One region of the Paenibacillus sp. GL_099_B genome, then DNA from elsewhere that is predicted to be linked to it. Evidence: a T-box and tRNA genes for the amino acid it is inferred to sense, from the RefSeq annotation. Region 1 holds a T-box; the other regions hold tRNA genes.

The links. The T-box of region 1 lies ahead of ileS (isoleucine--tRNA ligase). A T-box ahead of a tRNA ligase gene usually reads a tRNA of that ligase, here a tRNA-Ile.
Region 2: it has a tRNA-Ile gene. The T-box ahead of ileS (isoleucine--tRNA ligase) is inferred to sense a tRNA for this amino acid. The anticodon was not compared.
Region 3: it has a tRNA-Ile gene. The T-box ahead of ileS (isoleucine--tRNA ligase) is inferred to sense a tRNA for this amino acid. The anticodon was not compared.

The regions. Positions count from the first base shown of each region.
Region 1 covers NZ_CM174430.1:4,970,967-4,974,195, forward strand. Annotated here, with positions in the region: gene ileS (isoleucine--tRNA ligase) at 1-1,686, opposite strand, end outside; T-box leader at 2,107-2,397, opposite strand; gene AC3ITG_RS22630 (DivIVA domain-containing protein) at 2,456-2,965, opposite strand; gene AC3ITG_RS22635 (YlmH family RNA-binding protein) at 3,207-3,229, opposite strand, start outside.
Region 2 covers NZ_CM174430.1:297,877-301,105, reverse strand. Annotated here, with positions in the region: tRNA gene AC3ITG_RS01400 (tRNA-Gly) at 1-66, opposite strand, end outside; tRNA gene AC3ITG_RS01395 (tRNA-Pro) at 76-149, opposite strand; tRNA gene AC3ITG_RS01390 (tRNA-Leu) at 157-235, opposite strand; tRNA gene AC3ITG_RS01385 (tRNA-Arg) at 250-326, opposite strand; tRNA gene AC3ITG_RS01380 (tRNA-Gly) at 334-408, opposite strand; tRNA gene AC3ITG_RS01375 (tRNA-Leu) at 419-499, opposite strand; tRNA gene AC3ITG_RS01370 (tRNA-Lys) at 506-581, opposite strand; tRNA gene AC3ITG_RS01365 (tRNA-Tyr) at 589-674, opposite strand; tRNA gene AC3ITG_RS01360 (tRNA-Thr) at 684-759, opposite strand; tRNA gene AC3ITG_RS01355 (tRNA-Phe) at 778-853, opposite strand; tRNA gene AC3ITG_RS01350 (tRNA-Asp) at 1,064-1,141, opposite strand; tRNA gene AC3ITG_RS01345 (tRNA-Met) at 1,169-1,242, opposite strand; tRNA gene AC3ITG_RS01340 (tRNA-Val) at 1,263-1,338, opposite strand; tRNA gene AC3ITG_RS01335 (tRNA-Glu) at 1,463-1,534, opposite strand; tRNA gene AC3ITG_RS01330 (tRNA-Asn) at 1,539-1,614, opposite strand; tRNA gene AC3ITG_RS01325 (tRNA-Ala) at 1,616-1,691, opposite strand; tRNA gene AC3ITG_RS01320 (tRNA-Ile) at 1,720-1,793, opposite strand; rRNA gene rrf (5S ribosomal RNA) at 1,832-1,948, opposite strand; rRNA gene AC3ITG_RS01310 (23S ribosomal RNA) at 2,029-3,229, opposite strand, start outside.
Region 3 covers NZ_CM174430.1:332,143-335,371, reverse strand. Annotated here, with positions in the region: tRNA gene AC3ITG_RS01640 (tRNA-Gly) at 1-74, opposite strand, end outside; tRNA gene AC3ITG_RS01635 (tRNA-Leu) at 83-169, opposite strand; tRNA gene AC3ITG_RS01630 (tRNA-Lys) at 179-254, opposite strand; tRNA gene AC3ITG_RS01625 (tRNA-Gln) at 271-345, opposite strand; tRNA gene AC3ITG_RS01620 (tRNA-His) at 357-432, opposite strand; tRNA gene AC3ITG_RS01615 (tRNA-Thr) at 530-605, opposite strand; tRNA gene AC3ITG_RS01610 (tRNA-Asp) at 634-711, opposite strand; tRNA gene AC3ITG_RS01605 (tRNA-Met) at 739-812, opposite strand; tRNA gene AC3ITG_RS01600 (tRNA-Val) at 832-907, opposite strand; tRNA gene AC3ITG_RS01595 (tRNA-Glu) at 915-986, opposite strand; tRNA gene AC3ITG_RS01590 (tRNA-Ser) at 1,006-1,097, opposite strand; tRNA gene AC3ITG_RS01585 (tRNA-Asn) at 1,102-1,177, opposite strand; tRNA gene AC3ITG_RS01580 (tRNA-Ala) at 1,179-1,254, opposite strand; tRNA gene AC3ITG_RS01575 (tRNA-Ile) at 1,281-1,357, opposite strand; rRNA gene rrf (5S ribosomal RNA) at 1,415-1,531, opposite strand; rRNA gene AC3ITG_RS01565 (23S ribosomal RNA) at 1,611-3,229, opposite strand, start outside.

The DNA of each region.
Region 1 (3,229 bases):
GCTGTAGAACCAGCCGCGTGTTTGGTCAATTCCTTCACAGATCATGTCTGCCGGATATTGCTGTTCGAAGATTTCTTTATTTTCAAATGGATAGTGCTGCTGAGCAAACGGCATGGAGCCGCTGTCGAACCAGACATCGATCACTTCCGGTGTACGTTTCATTTCATATTTGCCACAAGAGCTCATGACTTTGACGTCATCTACATACGGCTTATGCAGCTCCAGATTCTCAGGCACGTCCCCAATGGCACGAGCACGCAGTTCAGCGATGCTATGCGGTGCGAATTGTTCACCCGTCTCTTCACATACCCAGATGTTCAGTGGCGTTCCCCAATAACGGTCACGGCTGATATTCCAGTCTACGAGATCTTCAAGGAACTTCCCGAAACGCCCGTCACGAACGTGGCCCGGGTACCAGTCTACTTCACTGTTATTGGCGATCAGCTGATCCTTGATTGCCGTTGTTTGGATAAACCAGCTGTCCATTGCATAGTACAGAAGTGGTGTATCACAACGCCAGCAGAACGGATAGCTGTGCTCATATTTTTCTTTGCTGAACAAACGTCCTTTTTCCGACAGGTATCTTACGATATCAATATCGCAATCCTTGACAAAACGTCCGGCAAAATCAGTTACCTGTGGCACAAACTTGCCTTCCAGGTCCACCATATTCACAAAACTGATGCCATTCTCACGACATACACGATAGTCATCTTCACCATGTGCAGGTGCCATGTGTACAATCCCTGTACCACTTGCATCGGTTACAAACCCTGCGCCCAGGATGATGTTTGCTTTCTCAGCCTGCACGTAGTTGAACGGAGGATCATACGTTTTGCCAACCAGGTCAGAACCTTTCAGGGCACCGATAACTTCATACTCACCTTTGGCATCCTTCATGACTTTCTCAACGAGATTGGTCGCCATGATGTACACTTCGTTGTCCTGACGAACACGGGAGTAGTCCATATCAGGGTTCACGGCAAGCGCAACGTGTGAAGGCAATGTCCAAGGGGTCGTTGTCCAGGCAAGCACGAATTCGCCGCTGTCCTCCAGCTTGAATTTGGCTGTAGCACTGAGGTCTTTCACGTCTTTATACCCTTGCGCTACCTCATGGGAGCTAAGTGTAGTCTGGCAAGACGGACAGTAAGGACTCACACGGTGACCACGGTACAGCAGGCCTTTTTCATGAATCGTCGCCAGAATGTTCCACACACTTTCGATGTAATTGTTGTCGAGTGTGATATATGGATTATTCATGTCTGTCCAGTAACCGATACCTTCCGTCAGATCGCGCCATTGTTGTTCGTATTCGAACACGCTAGCTTTACATTCGTTAATGAATTTTTCCACGCCATAATCTTCAATTTCCCACTTGTGAGAGATACCCAGCTTTTTCTGAACACCCAGTTCTACAGGCAGACCATGTGTATCCCAGCCTGCTTTACGAACGACGCGGTAACCCTTCATCGTGTTATAACGTCCCACGAAATCCTTGATTACTCGGCCCAGTACGTGACCGATATGTGGTTTACCATTGGCTGTAGGCGGTCCCTCATAAAATACGAAGTTCGGCTTGCCTTCCCGGTTTTCGATGGATCTTTTGAATGTATTCTCTGTTTTCCATTTGTTTAACACACGTAGTTCTCTGGCACGTGCTTTCTCTTTGACGTCAACTCGTTGCATGATAATCTTCCTTTCAAGTATGGATTGTGGACCGTCCACAAAAAGCGTTTCAATCCCCCTAAATCCCCCTTACCAAGGGGGACCCCATAGGCGCTCCGCCCTCTGGACACCCGGAATGGGTTGTCTTTGGCGGGAACTGCGGCGGCGTTGGCGAGGGTGTGTATGTTGGAGTCGGCCCTCTTGCGGCTGTCCCCTTCGGGAACGCCGCAGGGCCTTGCCGCGAGAAGGGAGTTGCCGGACGCTTCGCTCCTCCGGCGGTTGGCTCTCTCCTTGAGGTCCCTTCGGGCCTCATGCACGTTCGCCTTAGCGAACCCCAGTGCCGGACGCTTCGCTCCTCCGGCGCTGGCTCTCTTCTTGAGGTCCCTTCGGGCCTCATGTACGTTCGCTGCTTTTTTTGGACACAAAAAAACCTCATCCCTGGAAAGGGACGAGGTTATGCTCGCGTTACCACCCTAATTCTGTTCATCACAAACCACATCCAATATAATTGGGTATGCTCTGTCATCAACAGCGCTTATGCCCCGCTTAACTACAGCAGGGTGCCGATATAACGTTCGGCTCACGGTTTCGCTTACACACGGCCAATCCTTCACCGCTTCAGCGTCACTTCTCCGGGGAGATATTCGGCTATAACTCATCCATTGGCTTGCACCAAACGCCAACTCTCTGAGGGATGAGATCATAACGTACTGAACCCGTCATGGAATCACTATTCATTATGAATATAGTTATAGCCTCTTTACAGGCAAAAGTCAACCAGGCGGATAGACTAATAAATTTCCTTCATTTCCCGCTCACGGTCACGGACTTCCTGCTCCCGGCTCTCCAGCGCTTCCCAACCATCCTGAGTCAACAGTTCAAGCTGTGCTTCCACAAGTGTACGGAAACGGGCACGATAGATAGACGCCTGCTTTTTCAGCTCTTCGACTTCCAAAGCAATTTTGCGTGATTTTGACAAAGATTCGTTTACGATCCGGTCCGCATTTTTCTCGGCTTCCTTCACGATCAACTGTGCTTCTTTTTTCGCATTGTTCTTCACATCATCCGCAGCTTCCTGCGCAATGATGATCGTTTTACTCAGCGTCTCTTCAATCGTTGCAAAATGATCAAGCTTCTCCTGAACGGACAGCAACTGATTGCTCAGCTCTTTGTTTTCGCGAATGACGCCTTCGTAATCTTTGATGACTTGATCCAGGAATTCATTGACCTCATCCTCGTCATACCCGCGCAAGCGTCGGGAAAATTCCTTGTTGTGTATGTCCAGCGGCGTTAATGGCATGCTGTCCACCTCCTGTAAAAGTTCCTTCCCGGACTGAGAAGGTTTGCAGCATATGGGTTCCACCCAAGGGGCCGTATATGTGATGCCCAATCCTGGCACGAATACGGAATGCAGGATCAGACTCTGATCCTTTGGCGGTCATATCAACCTTTGCACTTTAATGTATATCGGAAACACCGAGTGTTTTTTGCACCTTTACCTTAAACATTTCGACAAGAAAGCGGGTTTTCCTGCAACCCACTTAGGCAAATTTGCCGATTTTTA
Region 2 (3,229 bases), 2.4 Mb from region 1:
GTGATGGGAATCGAACCCACGCTATTAGCTTGGAAGGCTAAAGTTCTACCATTGAACTACACCCGCATGTAAAAATCGGGATGACACGATTTGAACATGCGACCCCCTGGTCCCAAACCAGGTGCTCTACCAAGCTGAGCTACATCCCGTTATCTATACCGGCGAGAGGACTCGAACCTCCACGGTTTCCCACTCGATTTTGAGTCGAGCGCGTCTGCCATTCCGCCACGCCGGCATATGAAGTTATAATGGCGCGCCCTGAGAGATTCGAACTCCCGGCCTTTTGATTCGTAGTCAAACGCTCTATCCAGCTGAGCTAAGGGCGCAAAATATTGGAGCGGACGACGGGAATCGAACCCGCGACCCTCGCCTTGGCAAGGCGATGCTCTACCGCTGAGCCACGTCCGCTTATAAAGGATGCGCGTGGAGGGACTTGAACCCCCACGTCAAAGACGCTAGATCCTAAGTCTAGTGCGTCTGCCAATTCCGCCACACGCGCATATAATGGTGAGTCATGAAGGGCTCGAACCTTCGACACCCTGATTAAAAGTCAGGTGCTCTACCAACTGAGCTAATGACTCAAAAAACTGGTGGAGGATGATGGATTCGAACCACCGAACCCGTACGGGAGCAGATTTACAGTCTGATGCGTTTGGCCGCTTCGCTAATCCTCCAGGATTACATGGTGCCGGCGAGAGGACTTGAACCCCCAACCTACTGATTACAAGTCAGTTGCTCTACCAGTTGAGCTACACCGGCATATTAAGTTGTGATAAATGGTGGCTCGGGACGGAATCGAACCGCCGACACGAGGATTTTCAGTCCTCTGCTCTACCGACTGAGCTACCGAGCCACAATAAAGTTTAATCTTGATACGTTGCACTTTATCTAAGGCGTTCGGTGCCATATAGCAGATTAAGTGAACAACTTCCTCATGTAAAGATTAAAATGGCGGAACCGACGGGATACTCTCACTTCGTTCGAGACTGCGAAGCTGATGCTCTCGAAGTGAATACTCCGACGAACCCAAAAACGGATTCTCATCCCTGAAGCAAAATCAAGATGGCGGAACCGACGGGATTCGAACCCGCGATCTCCTGCGTGACAGGCAGGCATGTTAGGCCAACTACACCACGGTTCCATATCACTTTCTTCAGAGAAAGTATAATTGCGGGGGCAGGATTTGAACCTGCGGCCTTCGGGTTATGAGCCCGACGAGCTACCGGGCTGCTCCACCCCGCGTCGTTATTCAGAAAATGATATGGTGGAGGCTGAGGGGTTCGAACCCCCGACCCTCTGCTTGTAAGGCAGATGCTCTCCCAGCTGAGCTAAGCCTCCATATATATGACCCGTAGGGGATACTCTCACTTCGTTCGAGACTGCGAAGCCATTGCTAACGAAGTTTATCCTCCGACGAACCTTTGGGATTCTCATCCCTTTTTTAAGCTAATAAATATAGCTATGACCCGTAGGGGATTCGAACCCCTGTTACCTCCGTGAAAGGGAGGTGTCTTAACCCCTTGACCAACGGGCCTTAATGGCTCCCCGAACAGGACTCGAACCTGTGACAACTCGATTAACAGTCGAGTGCTCTACCAACTGAGCTATCAGGGAATGGTGGAGCCAAGCGGGATCGAACCGCTGACCTCCTGCTTGCAAGGCAGGCGCTCTCCCAGCTGAGCTATGGCCCCATACACTTTAGTATATCTGGTATTACTATGGGCCCTGGTGGACTCGAACCACCGGCCTCACCCTTATCAGAGGTGCGCTCTAACCAACTGAGCTAAGGGCCCCTATGAAAAACCGAAAAAAAATACCCCAAAGGGGTTTCGCTTGGCGGCGTCCTACTCTCCCAGGACCCTGCGGTCCAAGTACCATCGGCGCTAGAGGGCTTAACGGTCGTGTTCGGGATGGGTACGTGTGGAACCCCTCCGCCATCGCCACCAAACGCATAGCTTAGCTTACATCTCAGAGTTTATTCTCTGAAAACTAGATCCGAAACGAAATGTGCGATTTACAACTTGCATATTGGATAAGCCCTCGACCGATTAGTACTGGTCAGCTCCATGCATTGCTGCACTTCCACCCCCAGCCTATCTACCTCGTCGTCTTCAAGGGGTCTTACATACTGGGAAATCTCATCTTGAGGGGGGCTTCACGCTTAGATGCTTTCAGCGCTTATCCCTTCCGTACATAGCTACCCAGCGGTGCTCCTGGCGGAACAACTGGTACACCAGCGGTACGTCCATCCCGGTCCTCTCGTACTAAGGACAGCTCCTCTCAAATTTCCTACGCCCACGACAGATAGGGACCGAACTGTCTCACGACGTTCTGAACCCAGCTCGCGTACCGCTTTAATGGGCGAACAGCCCAACCCTTGGGACCTACTTCAGCCCCAGGATGCGATGAGCCGACATCGAGGTGCCAAACCTCCCCGTCGATGTGGACTCTTGGGGGAGATAAGCCTGTTATCCCCAGGGTAGCTTTTATCCGTTGAGCGATGGCCCTTCCATGCGGTACCACCGGATCACTAAGCCCGACTTTCGTCCCTGCTCGACTTGTAGGTCTCGCAGTCAAGCTCCCTTATGCCTTTGCACTCTTCGAATGATTTCCAACCATTCTGAGGGAACCTTTGGGCGCCTCCGTTACTCTTTAGGAGGCGACCGCCCCAGTCAAACTGCCCACCTGACACTGTCCCCGCACCGGATTACGGTACCAGGTTAGAACCTAGATACGATCAGGGTGGTATCCCAACGGTGCCTCCACGCAAGCTGGCGCTCACGTTTCAAAGGCTCCCACCTATCCTGTACAGATCGTACCCAAATTCAATATCAAGCTGCAGTAAAGCTCCATGGGGTCTTTCCGTCTTGTCGCGGGTAACCTGCATCTTCACAGGTATTAAAATTTCACCGGATCTCTCGTTGAGACAGCGCCCAAGTCGTTACGCCATTCGTGCGGGTCAGAATTTACCTGACAAGGAATTTCGCTACCTTAGGACCGTTATAGTTACGGCCGCCGTTTACTGGGGCTTCGGTTCACAGCTTCGGATTGCTCCTAACCGCTCCCCTTAACCTTCCAGCACCGGGCAGGCGTCAGCCCGTATACTTCGCCTTACGGCTTCGCACAGACCTGTGTTTTTGCTAAACAGTCGCTTGGGCCTTTTCACTGCGGCCCCCTCGTGCTATTCACACTACCGGGGCACCCCTTCTCCCGAAGTTACGGGGTCATT
Region 3 (3,229 bases), 2.5 Mb from region 1:
GGAGCGGAAGACGGGAATCGAACCCGCGACCCTCGCCTTGGCAAGGCGATGCTCTACCGCTGAGCCACTTCCGCAAAATATATGGTGCGGTCGAGAGGACTCGAACCTCCACGGGGGTTAGCCCACACGGACCTGAACCGTGCGCGTCTGCCAATTCCGCCACGACCGCAAAATATAATGGTGAGTCATGAAGGGCTCGAACCTTCGACACCCTGATTAAAAGTCAGGTGCTCTACCAACTGAGCTAATGACTCAAACTAAAAACTAAAATGGCTGGGGATATAGGATTTGAACCTATGCATGACGGAGTCAAAGTCCGTTGCCTTACCGCTTGGCTAATCCCCATTAAGAAAACATGGGGCGATCGAGGGGAATTGAACCCCCGAATGCCGGATCCACAAACCGGTGCGTTAACCACTTCGCCACGATCGCCATAAGCTATCCCTTACATTCGCTGAGAGTATCTCAGTATTCCCATCTGAAACTACAATATACATTCTATTATAAATTCAGAGGTAAATGCAATAAATGGTGCCGGCGAGAGGACTTGAACCCCCAACCTACTGATTACAAGTCAGTTGCTCTACCAGTTGAGCTACACCGGCACGGTGTAAAATGTTACTTGAGTAAAAATGGCGGAACCGACGGGATTCGAACCCGCGATCTCCTGCGTGACAGGCAGGCATGTTAGGCCAACTACACCACGGTTCCAGATCACTTTCTTCAGAGAAAGTATAATTGCGGGGGCAGGATTTGAACCTGCGGCCTTCGGGTTATGAGCCCGACGAGCTACCGGGCTGCTCCACCCCGCGTCGTTATTTAAAAACTATATGGTGGAGGCTGAGGGGATCGAACCCCCGACCCTCTGCTTGTAAGGCAGATGCTCTCCCAGCTGAGCTAAGCCTCCATATATATGACCCGTAGGGGATTCGAACCCCTGTTACCTCCGTGAAAGGGAGGTGTCTTAACCCCTTGACCAACGGGCCACAGTAACAAAATTCTATCTGGCGGAGAGAGAGGGATTCGAACCCTCGAGACGCTTTTGGCGCCTACACGATTTCCAATCGTGCTCCTTCGACCAACTCGGACACCTCTCCTGAATGGCTCCCCGAACAGGGCTCGAACCTGTGACAACTCGATTAACAGTCGAGTGCTCTACCAACTGAGCTATCAGGGAATGGTGGAGCCAAGCGGGATCGAACCGCTGACCTCCTGCTTGCAAGGCAGGCGCTCTCCCAGCTGAGCTATGGCCCCATGTTTCACTGTGGTTTAAAACTATATGGTGGGCCCTGGTGGACTCGAACCACCGGCCTCACCCTTATCAGAGGTGCGCTCTAACCAACTGAGCTAAGGGCCCCAATATATTTCCCTTTTCCTTACGAGGGGGGCAAAAAAAATACCCCAAAGGGAATTCGCTTGGCGGCGTCCTACTCTCCCAGGACCCTGCGGTCCAAGTACCATCGGCGCTAGAGGGCTTAACGGTCGTGTTCGGGATGGGTACGTGTGGAACCCCTCCGCCATCGCCACCAAACGCATAGCTTAGCTTACATTCAGAGATCATTCTCTGAAAACTAGATCCGAAACGAAATTTGCGATTTATAACTTGCATATTGGATAAGCCCTCGACCGATTAGTACTGGTCAGCTCCATGCATTGCTGCACTTCCACCCCCAGCCTATCTACCTCGTCGTCTTCAAGGGGTCTTACATACTGGGAAATCTCATCTTGAGGGGGGCTTCACGCTTAGATGCTTTCAGCGCTTATCCCTTCCGTACATAGCTACCCAGCGGTGCTCCTGGCGGAACAACTGGTACACCAGCGGTACGTCCATCCCGGTCCTCTCGTACTAAGGACAGCTCCTCTCAAATTTCCTACGCCCACGACAGATAGGGACCGAACTGTCTCACGACGTTCTGAACCCAGCTCGCGTACCGCTTTAATGGGCGAACAGCCCAACCCTTGGGACCTACTTCAGCCCCAGGATGCGATGAGCCGACATCGAGGTGCCAAACCTCCCCGTCGATGTGGACTCTTGGGGGAGATAAGCCTGTTATCCCCAGGGTAGCTTTTATCCGTTGAGCGATGGCCCTTCCATGCGGTACCACCGGATCACTAAGCCCGACTTTCGTCCCTGCTCGACTTGTAGGTCTCGCAGTCAAGCTCCCTTATGCCTTTGCACTCTTCGAATGATTTCCAACCATTCTGAGGGAACCTTTGGGCGCCTCCGTTACTCTTTAGGAGGCGACCGCCCCAGTCAAACTGCCCACCTGACACTGTCCCCGCACCGGATTACGGTACCAGGTTAGAACCTAGATACGATCAGGGTGGTATCCCAACGGTGCCTCCACGCAAGCTGGCGCTCACGTTTCAAAGGCTCCCACCTATCCTGTACAGATCGTACCCAAATTCAATATCAAGCTGCAGTAAAGCTCCATGGGGTCTTTCCGTCTTGTCGCGGGTAACCTGCATCTTCACAGGTATTAAAATTTCACCGGATCTCTCGTTGAGACAGCGCCCAAGTCGTTACGCCATTCGTGCGGGTCAGAATTTACCTGACAAGGAATTTCGCTACCTTAGGACCGTTATAGTTACGGCCGCCGTTTACTGGGGCTTCGGTTCACAGCTTCGGATTGCTCCTAACCGCTCCCCTTAACCTTCCAGCACCGGGCAGGCGTCAGCCCGTATACTTCGCCTTACGGCTTCGCACAGACCTGTGTTTTTGCTAAACAGTCGCTTGGGCCTTTTCACTGCGGCCCCCTCGTGCTATTCACACTACCGGGGCACCCCTTCTCCCGAAGTTACGGGGTCATTTTGCCGAGTTCCTTAACGAGAGTTCTTCCGCGCGCCTTAGAATTCTCTTCTCGCCTACCTGTGTCGGTTTGCGGTACGGGCACCATCACCTGGCTAGAGGCTTTTCTTGGCAGTGTGAGATCATGACCTTCGCTACTATAATTTTCGCTCCCCATCACAGCCCAGCCTTACGATGTGCGGATTTGCCTACACATCAGCCTCACTGCTTAGACGGACATCCATCAGTCCGCGTCACTACCCTGCTGCGTCCCCCCATTGCTCATAACGGCTTACGGTGGTACAGGAATTTCGACCTGTTGTCCTTCGACTACGCCTTTCGGCCTCGCCTTAGGTCCCGACTTACCCTGAGCGGACGAGCCTTCCTCAGGAACCCTTAGGCTTTCGGCGGATCAGATTCTCACTGATCTTTTCGTTACTC